2 regions of the Microbacterium sp. zg-YB36 genome follow, and region 2 is predicted to be linked to the other one. Evidence: predicted binding sites of a transcription regulator. Region 2 holds the regulator's gene; the other holds the start of a gene.
The links. The regulator HrcA, encoded in region 2, represses chaperone genes, less so after heat shock. The targets are predictions, from matches to a motif close to TTNGCACTCGNNNNNNNCGAGTGCNAA.

Region 1: the regulator HrcA is predicted to act here: its motif matches at 1,738-1,764, upstream of groES (co-chaperone GroES).

The regions. Positions count from the first base shown of each region.
Region 1 is NZ_JANJFD020000008.1:17,513-23,287, reverse strand. Features, by position in the region: gene NQ151_RS12520 (ABC transporter substrate-binding protein) at 1-237, opposite strand, end outside; gene rarD (EamA family transporter RarD) at 394-1,329, opposite strand; gene groES (co-chaperone GroES) at 1,410-1,706, opposite strand; gene NQ151_RS12505 (Hsp70 family protein) at 1,998-3,779, shown strand; gene NQ151_RS12500 (helix-turn-helix transcriptional regulator) at 3,820-5,775, shown strand, end outside.
Region 2 is NZ_JANJFD020000001.1:372,324-378,098, forward strand. Features, by position in the region: gene NQ151_RS01815 (16S rRNA (uracil(1498)-N(3))-methyltransferase) at 1-615, opposite strand, end outside; gene dnaJ (molecular chaperone DnaJ) at 619-1,734, opposite strand; gene hrcA (heat-inducible transcriptional repressor HrcA) at 1,774-2,811, opposite strand; gene hemW (radical SAM family heme chaperone HemW) at 2,876-4,093, opposite strand; gene NQ151_RS01835 (DUF1990 domain-containing protein) at 4,093-4,743, opposite strand; gene lepA (translation elongation factor 4) at 4,786-5,775, opposite strand, start outside.

The sequences.
Region 1 (5,775 bases), on a different contig from region 2:
CGTGTACGTCAGGTCGGTGCCGGGCCCGGTCGAAGACGAGGAGTACTCCGGCGTGTACGCCGCTGGAGCCGCTGCATCGCAGTCGATCGGAAACTCGAAACCTGCGGCTTCGCCGCCTGCTGTCTCTTCAGGCTCGCCCCCGCCGCTGGTACAGCCGGCAAGGATGATCACGCTGACTCCGGCCACGGCGACTGCGCCGAGGACCTTGGCGCCGCGCGAACGTGTGAAGACGCTCATAGTGCTCCCTAGTTGATTCATGAAGGCGCGGCTTCGTCGGGTGCCGCTCCGGTGCGTCCAACCTAATCGTGGGTCCGCGTCGTCAGTGTTGCGATGTGTTAACGGTCTGAAACAGAAGGGTCTCGGATCGATAACGACCAGCGGATGCCGCTGCGCTCAGGTGATCGCACCGAGGTCGTCGACGCCGCGAACGCGGCGGGCGTGACGCAGCGAATCGACCGTCAGCAGGATCAGCGCCACCCACACCAGCGCGAACCCGACCCAGCGCTCCGGCGGCATGTCCTCGCCCAGCCACACCCCGATCGCGAACTGCAGCACCGGCGCGACGAACTGCAGCAGCCCCATCACGGTCAGCTGCGCACGGCGCGCGCCGGCGGCGAAGAACAGCAGCGGCGTGGCGGTGATCACGCCGGCCAGGCACAGCAGCACCGCGTGCGCCGGCCCCGCCGAGCCCATCGTGATCCCGGTCGTAGCCGCAACGACCGCCAGTTGCACGATCGCGACCGGCATCAGCCAGAACGACTCCAGCGTCAGTCCGCTGATGGCATCCACCGCAGGGCCGAGCTGCTTCTTCACCAGGCCGTAGACACCGAACGAGGCGGCCAGCGTGAGCGCGATCCAGGGGAACGTGCCGTAGCCCACGACGATGACGAGGACTGCGGCCACCGCGATGCCGATGGCCACCCACTGCGTGACGCGCAGCCGCTCGCGCAGCACCAGCACGCCCAGCAGCACCGTGACGATCGGGTTGACGAAGTAGCCGAGGCTCGATTCCAGCACGTGGCCGGTGAGCGTCGCGATGAGGAAGACCTGCCAGTTGACGTAGATGAGGGCGCCGGCCACCGCGGTCCACAGCAGCAGCCGCGGGCGGCGGATGATCGCCAGGATCTTCGGCCAGGAGCGCGTCACGCTCAGCAGCAGCAGGCAGAACACCAGCGACAGCAGCACCCGCCACGAGACGACCTCCCACGGCCCGGTGGGGGCCAGCAGCAGGAAGTACAGAGGCATGAAGCCCCACAGGAAATACGCGATGAACGCGTAGACGCCGCCGAGCATCCGTTCGCGAGCGGGGTCAGCAGCAGCAGCCGTCATCACCGATCCAGCCTAGGGGCCCCAACGACGACGAAGGACCCGGATGCAGTGCATCCGGGTCCTTCACAAAGCGTCGCTGCTCAGCGGACGACGACCGCCAGCACGTCGCGCGCCGAGAGCACCAGCAGCTCGTCGCCACCGAACTTGACCTCGGTCCCGCCGTACTTGCTGTAGATCACGCGGTCGCCCACGGCGATATCCAGCGGGATGCGGTTGCCGTTGTCGTCGATGCGACCGGGGCCCACTGCGACGACCTCGCCCTCCTGGGGCTTCTCCTTCGCAGTGTCGGGAATGACCAGCCCGCTGGCGGTGGTCTGCTCGGCCTCGACCTGCTTGATGACGATGCGGTCCTCGAGCGGCTTGATGGAAACCGACACGGTCTACCTCTTTCTTGAAACTGAAGACTCGTTAGCACACACCCAGTGAGAGTGCTAACGCCAGTGTACGGGGACGCTGGCACTCCCGCAACGCGAGTGCCAGCCCGTGACGCCGCATGACGGTCGCGTGCTCGAGCGTGTATGAGCACCCCTGGTGCGCCCTCCTGACAGGTGATATACATAGCGCGACCGCAAGGCCGTTGTCCGAATTCCGGGGGGAAGGGACACGTAGTGGGGTACGTCATCGCCGTCGATGTCGGAACCAGTAGGACAGCTGCAGCCGTTGCACGTGTGGGATCGAATGGGGAGATCTCGACGACTCCGTTCGCTCTCGGACGTCACGCCGACAGCGTCCCGAGTTCCGCCTTCGCACTCTCGGGTGAGCTCCTGTGGGGGGATGCCGCCGAGCGCCGGGGCCTCACCGCGCCGGACCGTCTGATCCGGGAGTTCAAGCGTCGGGTGGGCGATGATGTGCCGATCGTCGCGGGAGACCAGAGCTTCACCGCCGAGCAGCTGTTCGCCCGGATGGTGGCGTGGGTGGTGGACACGATCCGCGAGCGCGAGGGCCACTCCCCCGATGCCGTCGCGGTCACGGTGCCGGTCACCTGGGGCGGCTACCGCACCGACCTGATTGCGGGGGCGCTGGCGCGAGCCGGACTCGGGGAAGTCGCCATCGTCAGCGAGCCAGAGGCCGCGGCCCGCCGCTACGAGATGATCAACCCGCTGGAACCGGGGCATGCCCTCGCCGTCTACGACCTCGGCGGCGGCACGTTCGATGCCGTCATCCTCCGTAAGGACGCCGACGACACCCTGGTGCCGGCCGGGGAGCCCACCGGCATCCGCGATCTCGGCGGTGCCGACTTCGATGACGCGGTGCTGCGTCACACGCTCGGTGTGGCGGGCTTTTCCGCCGCAGCCCTCGCCGTCGATCGCGGCGCGCGGATGGGCGTGGCGGTGCTGCGACGCGAATGCGTGGATGCCAAGGAGGCACTGTCCTTCGACAGCGATGCGTCGATCCCGGTGCTGCTGGGAGAGCGCGAGACCACGGTGCGCCTCACCCGCGACGAGTTCGAGGCGATGATCGGAGAGGCGATCGACCGCACCGCGGAGACGCTGGCCGATGCGCTGGAATCGGCCGCTGTTCCCGCCGATCGCGTCGATGCGATCCTGCTCACCGGCGGATCCTCCCGCATCCCGCGCATCGCGCAGCGGCTGTCGGCGCGATTCGACCTGCCCATCGCCACGGATGCCGACCCGAAGGCGATCATCGCCCTGGGCGCGGCCGGCGCGCTCGCCGCACAGCGTCTGGCGGCGGCACCGCGCGCCGTGGTCGAGTTCGAGGATGCGCCCGCGCTGCCGGACGGGGCCGCCGGCGACGCCGCGGATGCCACCGCTGCCGCAGCACCGCCACGATCCTGGTTCCGTCGCATCGGTGCCGGAGCGCTCTCGGGCACCGGCGTGGTCGCGCTCGCGGCGACGATGATCACCCTGAGCGCATCAGCGCTGGGCGGAGCGCCGGTCGACACCGCACGGGGCGACGACGACGCTCAGCGCGCCTCGGCGATGCTGCCGTGGGCGTGGGACGGCGCGCAGCCGCAGGCCCTGCCGACCTCCGATCCGGAGGCCGCCCCGCTGGTGACGGCTCCGGCGCCGCCCGCGACCGAAGACGCCCCTGGTCCGTCCGAGCGGCGCGCCCCCGGCAGGGCGACACCACGCGAACCTGCCACCGCGAACCCGGCTGCGCCGCGCAGCGCGGCGCGCCCCGGCTCGGCCGACGCGTCCGCCGAGCCGGGCAGGCCCACCCCCGCGCCGAACCCGGCGGCGCCTGTCGTCGCCCCCGACCCCTCTCCCGAGCCGGAACCGACGACGGAGCCGGATCCCGAACCTGAGCCCGAGCCCGACCCCGAGCCCGAGCCTGACCCCGAGCCCGAACCGGAGCCCACGACCGATCCGGAACCGGAACCGGAGCCCACCGACCCCGCCCCCGAGACGTCGGACCCCACACCCGAATCACCGACCCCCGCGGACCCCGGCCCGCTGTCCGAGCCGAGTCCGCCCGAGTACACCGTCTGATCGGGTGCCCGCCCCCGGTGCGCGCCCGTCCAGGAGAACCATGTCATTGGCTTCTATTTCGTCCCCGCCGCTCTCGGTGATCCGTGCCGAGCCGGCCACGGAAAGACCGGCCCTGTGGTCCCGCCTCGCGCACAGTCACATCGCGGCGCTGACGACGGACGACGCCCCGGCCCGGGCCGTCGTCACCGGCGTCGCCGGCTCCGGAAAGTCCAGCGTGTTACGCCACGTGCGCCGCGCCCTGCAGGCGCGGGGCCGCGCCATCACCCGCGTCACCGATGGGGCTGATCTCAGCGCGGCGCAGCCGGACGACGTGCTCCTCGTCGACGACGCGCACCGCCTCGATGCCGAGGCACTCGAGGCAGTGCTGCACCGCCTGGACGATCCCGCCTGCGAGGTGGTCGTCGCCTGCCGGCCGTGGCCGCGCAGCGCTCCCCTGCAGCTCCTGGTGCGCCGGCTGCAGCAGGAGCGGCCGACGATCGTGCTGGACCGGCTCTCCGCGCACGATGTCGCCGCGTGGCTCGCCGCCCACCAGCGCGCCCTTCCGCCCGGGCGCGTGGAGGCCCTGCTGACGCTGTGCGGCGGCGTGCCGTGGCTCGTTGTCGAGGCCCTGCATCTTGACGACGAAGTCGCCCTCGCCGACGAGCAGGAGAGCCTGCGCGCGGTCTCCGACGCCCTGTCGGCGATCATCGCCCACCGGCTGCGCACGATCGATCCCGAGGTGCGCGATGGGGTCGAGCTGATCTGCCTGCTGGAAGGTGCGCCCACCGGGTGGCCGGATGATCCGGCCGACACCGTCGTGGCCGCCGCGCACGCGGAGGGGCTGCTGCTGATGGACGGGACGCCGGCACCGGTTGTGCGCGAAGCGGTGCAGGCCACGGTCTCACCGGACCGGCTGCTGCATCTGCTCTCGCTCGCCCCTGAGCACACCGTCGCCGACACGGTCGCCGCACGCGTGCGGGAGCCTCGGCTGGCCGATCGGCTGCTGCGACGGGCCGACTCCCTCATCGCCGAGCAGCCCGAGCGCGCGCTGGCGCTGTTCGCGCTGGCCGCCGACGCCGGGGCGGATGCCGCGACGGCCGCGCTCGGGCGGGCACGCGCCGCGTGGGCGCTGGGCAGCCTGGACGCCGTCGGCGTCGAACTTGATCGCGCGGCGCGGGCCGGCACCCCGGCCCCCGCCGAGGCGACCGACCTCGCCGCAGCCCTGTGGTCGGCACGCGGGCTCACCGAGCGCAGCCACGCCATCCACCGCGCACACCCGCCCACCGCGCCGCGCACCGCCGCGGCATCGGTCGCGGTGGCCTTCGCCGTCGGCGACGGCGAAGCCGCACGCGAGAGCGCGATGCCGACGCCGCAGCGGGTCCCCTCCACGCTCGACGTGGCATCCGAGCTGCTCGTGGCGGGCCTGCAGTCCACCCTCGACGGCGACGGCTCCGCGGGGCTGGGCGATCTCGTCCGCGCCGCCGAGATGCACACCGCGTCGGGGTCGGCCGAAGCCGTACCCGAGTTGCCGGCGGTGATCGCGGCCACCGCGGCGCTCCAGCTCGGCGAACCGGATGTGGCTGCCACGGTGCTCGCCGACGCCGTCCGCGGCGGACACGGCGGGGCGTGGGCCCACGACAGGCTGCAGTTGTGGAGCGCATGGGTGGCGATGCAGCGGGAGCGCCCGCACGAGGCGGAGGCCGCCCGCGCGCGGGTGCGGGCAGCGGTGCGGGAGTTGTCCACCCGCGACCGGATCGTGTCGGATGCCGTGGCGGTGGGGGTGGCCCGGCGGTTCGGCGACGCCGCGGCACTGGCCACCGCATGGCGCGGCGCGCGCGAGTCGCTGCTGCGCGTCCGGTTCGATCTGTTCATCCTGCTGCCGCTGACCGAGCTCACCGTCACCGCCGCACGACTGGGTGAGGGCGACCGCATCGCGGATCATTTCGACCGCGCGGTGGCGCTGACCGACCATCTCGGATCCCCCGCCCTGTGGAGCACCGCCCTGTACTGGGCTGGC
Region 2 (5,775 bases):
TTCGTCGGGGGCGATGCCGCCCTCGGGGCCCACCACCAGCAGCACGTCCCGCGTATCGTCGCCCAGGTCCAGTGCGCTCAGTGCGACGGATGCCGTCGGCTCGAGCACCAGCATCCGCGCGGTGGCGGCGCGCTGCGCGAGTTCACGCGTGGACACGGCAGCGCTCACGGTGGGAAGCCACGCGCGGTGGGCCTGCTTGCCGGCTTCGCGGGCGATGGTCGCCCAGCGGGCGCGGCCCTTCTCGGCCTTGGCGGCATCCCAGCGGGAAACACTGCGCGCGGCCTGCCACGGCACCACTTCGTCGACGCCGAGCTCGGTCGCCGCCTGCACGGCCAGTTCGTCGCGGTCGCCCTTGGCCAGAGCCTGCACCAGCACGACCCGCCGCTGCGGCGCGGGGACGTCCTGGCGGCCGGTCACCTCGACGACCACTTCACGGGGCGCGACTGACGCGCACACGCCGGTCAGCCACGTGCCGCGGCCGTCGCCGAGGGTCACGGCCTCGCCCACGCGCACGCGCCGGACGGCGGCGGCGTGGTGTGCCTCCGCACCGGTGAGGGTCACCCGATCGCCGGTGCGGGCGGTTTCGGCGGCATCGTCGACGAAGTGAAGGGCCATAGGTCAGCCGCGGAAGCGGTCGCGCAACTTGGTGAACAGCCCCTGGTGGAACTCGGCCAGCCGGGGCGCGGGCGCCTTCGTCTTCTTGGCGAAGTCCTCGATCAGCGCGCGCTGCTTGCTGTCGAGCCGGGTGGGGGTCACCACCTGCACGCCCACGCGCAGGTCACCGCGCTGCGAGCCGCGCAACGGCGTGATGCCGCGGCCCTTGATCGTCAGCACATCCCCTGATTGCACGCCGGGGCGCACCTCCAGGTCGACCGGACCGTCGAGGGATTCGATGGTTGTCGTGGTGCCGAGGATGGCATCCGGCATCGATACTTCCAGCGTCGCCAGCAGATCGTCGCCGTCGCGGCTGAACACCTCGTGGGCCGCCACGGTGACCTCGATGTACAGGTCGCCGTTGGGGCCGCCGGCCGGTCCGACCTCGCCCGAGCCGGGCAGCTGCAGGCGCAGTCCCGTCTCTACGCCGGCGGGGATGTCCAGCGACACCGTGCGGCGGGCGCGGACGCGCCCCTGGCCCTGGCAGGTGGTGCAGGGGAACGGGATCGTGGTGCCGTAGCCCTGGCAGACGTTGCACGGCTGCGAGGTGACGACGTTGCCGAGGAGGCTGCGGACCGTGCGCTGCACGTGCCCGGTGCCGTGGCAGATGTCGCAGGTGGCCGGCTGCGTGCCGGGCTGACAGCACGAACCCTCACAGGTATCGCAGAGCACGGCCGTGTCCACGTCGATGTCGCGGTGCACGCCGAAGACGACGTCGCCCAGCTGCAGCGTGACCCGCACCAACGCGTCCTGGCCGCGTTCGCGCCGGGAGCGCGGACGTCCGCCGCGGCCCCCGCCGCCACCACCGGCGCCGAAGAAGGTCTCGAAGATGTCGCCGAAGTTGCTGAAGCCGCCGGCACCGGCGAACCCGCTGCCGTCGCCGCCCATGTCGTAGCGGGCGCGCTGGTCGGGGTCGCTGAGCACGTCGTACGCGTGCGTCACGAGCTTGAACCGCTCGGACGCGTCCTCGCCGGGGTTGACGTCGGGGTGCAGTTCGCGCGCGAGACGTCGGTACGCCTTCTTGATCTCATCAGGAGTCGCATCGCGAGACACGCCGAGTACGTGGTAGTGGTCAGCCACATTCGCCTTTCGTGCCGCGCGAGCGCGGCGTGGGATTGGTCAGCGGGAGTTCTCGTCTTCTTCGAGCAGCCGACTGAGATAGTGGGCGACGGCGCGGACGGCCGCCAAGTTCGTGGGGTAGTCCATGCGGGTGGGGCCGAGCAGGCCGATCCGGGCGCGGGAGCGGGTGGCGTCGTAGTCGCCGGTGATGACGGATGCCTCGGCCAGCCCGAACGGCTCGTTCTCGCGCCCGATGCTCGCGGCTAGACCCTGCTCGTCGGGGACCATCTCGGTCATCAGCTTCAGCAGCGTCACCTGCTCCTCGATGGCCTCGAGCAGTGGCGAGATGCTCCCCCGGAAATCCTGCTCGCGCCGCGCGAGCGTCGCGCTGCCGGCGAGCACCAGGCGGTCCTGGCGGAACTCCTCCAGCTCCTCGGCGACGACAGCGGCGATGGCGCGCATGGCGGCATCGAACGATCCGTGCTGGGCGGGCTTGGCCAGCAGTTCGGCGATCGCCTGGGCCCCGCCCTGCACGCTGTTGCCGGTGAGCATGGCGGCCAGGCGCGTGCGGACCCGCGACATGCCCTCGTCGTCGAGGTCCGGCGGGACCATCGCGATGCGCTGGGAGACACGGCCGATGTCGGTGACCACGATGACGATGACACGGCCGGAGCCGAGGTCGACCAGCTCGACGTGGGAGACGTTCGCGCGGGCGAACGAGGGGTACTGCACGATGGCGACCTGACCGGTGAGCCGGGTCAGCGCGCGCACGGTGCGCGCCAGGAGGTCGTCGAGGTCGCCGGAACCGTCGAGGAACGACTCGATGGCGGCCCGCTGCGCCGCCGTCAGCGGGCGCAGCTGCGCCAGATGGTCGACGAAGACGCGGTAGCCCTTATCGGTGGGGACGCGGCCGGACGAGGTGTGAGGGGCGACGATGAGCTCTTCGTCCTCCAGCAGCGCCATGTCGTTGCGGATCGTCGCGGCGGAGACCCCGAAGGCGTGCCGCTCGACGATGGCCTTGCTGCCGACCGGCTCGTGGGTGTCGACATAGTCCTGCACGATGGCGCGCAGTACCTGCAATCCGCGTTCGCTGACCATGTTGCTCCCCCCTGGCACTCGTCGTCCGTGAGTGCCAATTCTATCGCGCCGACCGCCGAAAGCGTCACGCGGTGAGGGCGCGCACCACCGCGTCGGCCAGCAGCCTGCCGCGGAGGGTGAGCGCGATGCGGCCCCGCAGTGCCTGGGGGCCGTCGATCAGGCCGTCGGCGATGAGGGGTGCCACCGCTGCGCGGCCGGAGTCCTCGAGCTCGGCGATCTCGATCCCGTCGCGGATGCGCGAGCGCAGCAGCACGTCCTCGAGCCGCCGCGATGCGGCATCCGGTCGCTCCCGGCCGGCGGCCGGCGACTGCCCTGAGGTCACCCGCTGTGCGTAGGCGGCGGGGTGCTTGACGTTCCACCAGCGCAGGCCAGCGACGTGGCTGTGCGCTCCGGGTCCGTACCCCCACCAGTCGGTGCCGCGCCAGTAGGCGAGGTTGTGCCGCGAGCGGTGAGCCTCGCCGCGCGCCCAGTTCGACACTTCGTACCAGTCGAAGCCGGCGGCCGCGAGCGTACCGTCGGCCAGCTCGTACATGTCGGCTTGCAGATCGTCGTCGGGGGCGGGCACCTCGCCACGGCGGATCTGGCGGTGCAGCTTGGTGCCCTCTTCGATGATCAGCGCGTATGCGGAGATGTGGTCGGGCTCCAGAGCCACGGCGGTCTCCAGCGAACGACGCCAGTCGTCGAGCGTCTCCCCCGGTGCGCCGTAGATGAGGTCCACGCTGACGTCCAGACCCGCGCGTCGGGCGGATGCGACGGCGGTGGCGACGTTCTCGGGGTTGTGGGTGCGGTCCAGCGCCGCCAGCACGCGCGGCACGGCGGACTGCATGCCGATCGACAGTCGGTTCACGCCGGAGGCGGCGAGGTCTGCCGCGACGGCGTCGGTGACGGTGTCGGGGTTGGCTTCGACGGTCACCTCGGCGCCGGGGGCCAGTCCGAAGCAGTCGCGCACACCAGCGAGCATGCGACCCAGATCCCCCGCCGGCAGCAGCGTGGGCGTGCCGCCGCCGAAGAACACCGTGGTGGCGGGGCGGAGCGCACCGGCATCGGCCAGCACCTGACGTGACTGGGCGATCTCCCGCAGCACCGTGTCGGCGTACTGATCCTGGCGGGCGCCGCGCAGTTCGCTGGAGGTATAGGTGTTGAAGTCGCAGTAGCCGCAGCGCACCCGGCAGAACGGCACGTGCAGGTAGGCACCGAAATCGATGGTGGGATCCGGCGCCAGGTCGGCGGGCAGCGCGCCGTCGGCCGGCGCTGGCTCGCCGACGGGAAGGGTGGAGACCATCAGGAGGAGGTGGTGTACAGCGGCGAGATCGCCTGCAGATACCTGCGGAACAGCTCCCGCCGACGGCGGCGGATCAGCGCCGGCAGCACTCGGTACAGCGCGGATGCCGGCGCGTCGAATGCTCGCACCGTGAACCAGACCTCGTCGTTGTCGAGCCAGTCCAGCATGAACGACTCTTCGCCGCTGACGACCGAACCACCGACGGTGCCCAGGGCGAAACCGATGCGGCGGGATTCCTCGGTGCAGAAGATCACCCGCAGCTCCGCGTCGGCGCGATGTCCCTTGACACGACCCTGCACGCGCACGGTGGTACCGGGACCCACATAGGGGGTGCCGTCGGCGTCGTAGCGCTGCTCGGTCTCGTGGCGGCTCGGGGCCACCGGGGTGCCCTCGGCGTCGAAGGCGACACCGGAGTACGTCGGACCGGAAGCAGGGCGGACGTCGGACAGTTCCAGACCGGCACCGCGCAGCGGACCCCACGACAGCAGCGCGTCACCGGCGGTGTGGAAGCGGGCCTCGCCGCTGCCGATGCGCCATGACTCGTGAGCGGGGATGCTGCGCTCGGGCGGGTACTGCAGCAGATCGGACGCCTGCGTCGCCCCGACGGCGGCGTAGTCGACCGTCTCGTCCCTGAAAGTCCCGCGGCGCATGGGATCCAGCCTACTTCCTGGGGTTGCGTTGACGGCGTGCAGTTACCTCTTCTCCTTGCCCTCGATATCGCCGGAGAGGGCGGCGATGAACGCTTCCTGGGGGACTTCCACGCGGCCGACCATCTTCATGCGCTTCTTGCCCTCCTTCTGCTTCTCGAGCAGTTTGCGCTTACGGGTGATGTCACCGCCGTAGCACTTGGCCAGCACGTCCTTGCGGATCGCGCTGATGTTCTCGCGGGCGATGATGCGCGCCCCGATGGCGGCCTGGATGGGCACCTCGAACTGCTGGCGCGGGATGAGTTTGCGCAGCCGCTCGGTCATCATGACGCCGTAGGCGTACGCCTTGTCGCGGTGCACGATCGAGCTGAATGCGTCGACCGCTTCACCCTGCAACAGGATGTCGACCTTGACCAGGTCGGCTTCCTGCGTGCCGGTGGGCTCGTAGTCCAGGCTCGCGTAGCCCTGCGTGCGGGATTTCAGCTGGTCGAAGAAGTCGAAGACGATCTCGCCGAGGGGCATGGTGTAACGCAGCTCCACGCGGTCCTCGCTGAGGTAGTCCATCCCCAGCAGCGAGCCGCGACGCGACTGGCACAGCTCCATGACCGTGCCGACGTAGTCCTTCGGCGTGAGGATCGCGGCCTTCACCATGGGCTCGGCCACCGAAGCGACCCGCCCGTTGGGATATTCGCTGGGGTTGGTCACGATGACCTGTTCGCCGGTGTCGGTCGTGACGTCGTAGATGACGCTCGGGGCGGTGGTGATGAGGTCGAGTCCGAACTCGCGCGAGAGCCGCTCGGTGATGATCTCCAGGTGCAGCAGCCCCAGGAACCCGCAGCGGAAGCCGAAGCCCAGTGCGACCGAGGTCTCGGGTTCGTACTGCAGCGAGGCATCCGACAGCTTCAGCTTGTCGAGCGCCTCACGCAGGTCGCCGTAGTCGCTGCCGTCGATCGGGTAGACACCCGAGAACACCATCGGCTTGGGATCGGTGTAACCGGCGAGGGCCTCGGTTGCGGGCTTGCGCGCCGTGGTGAT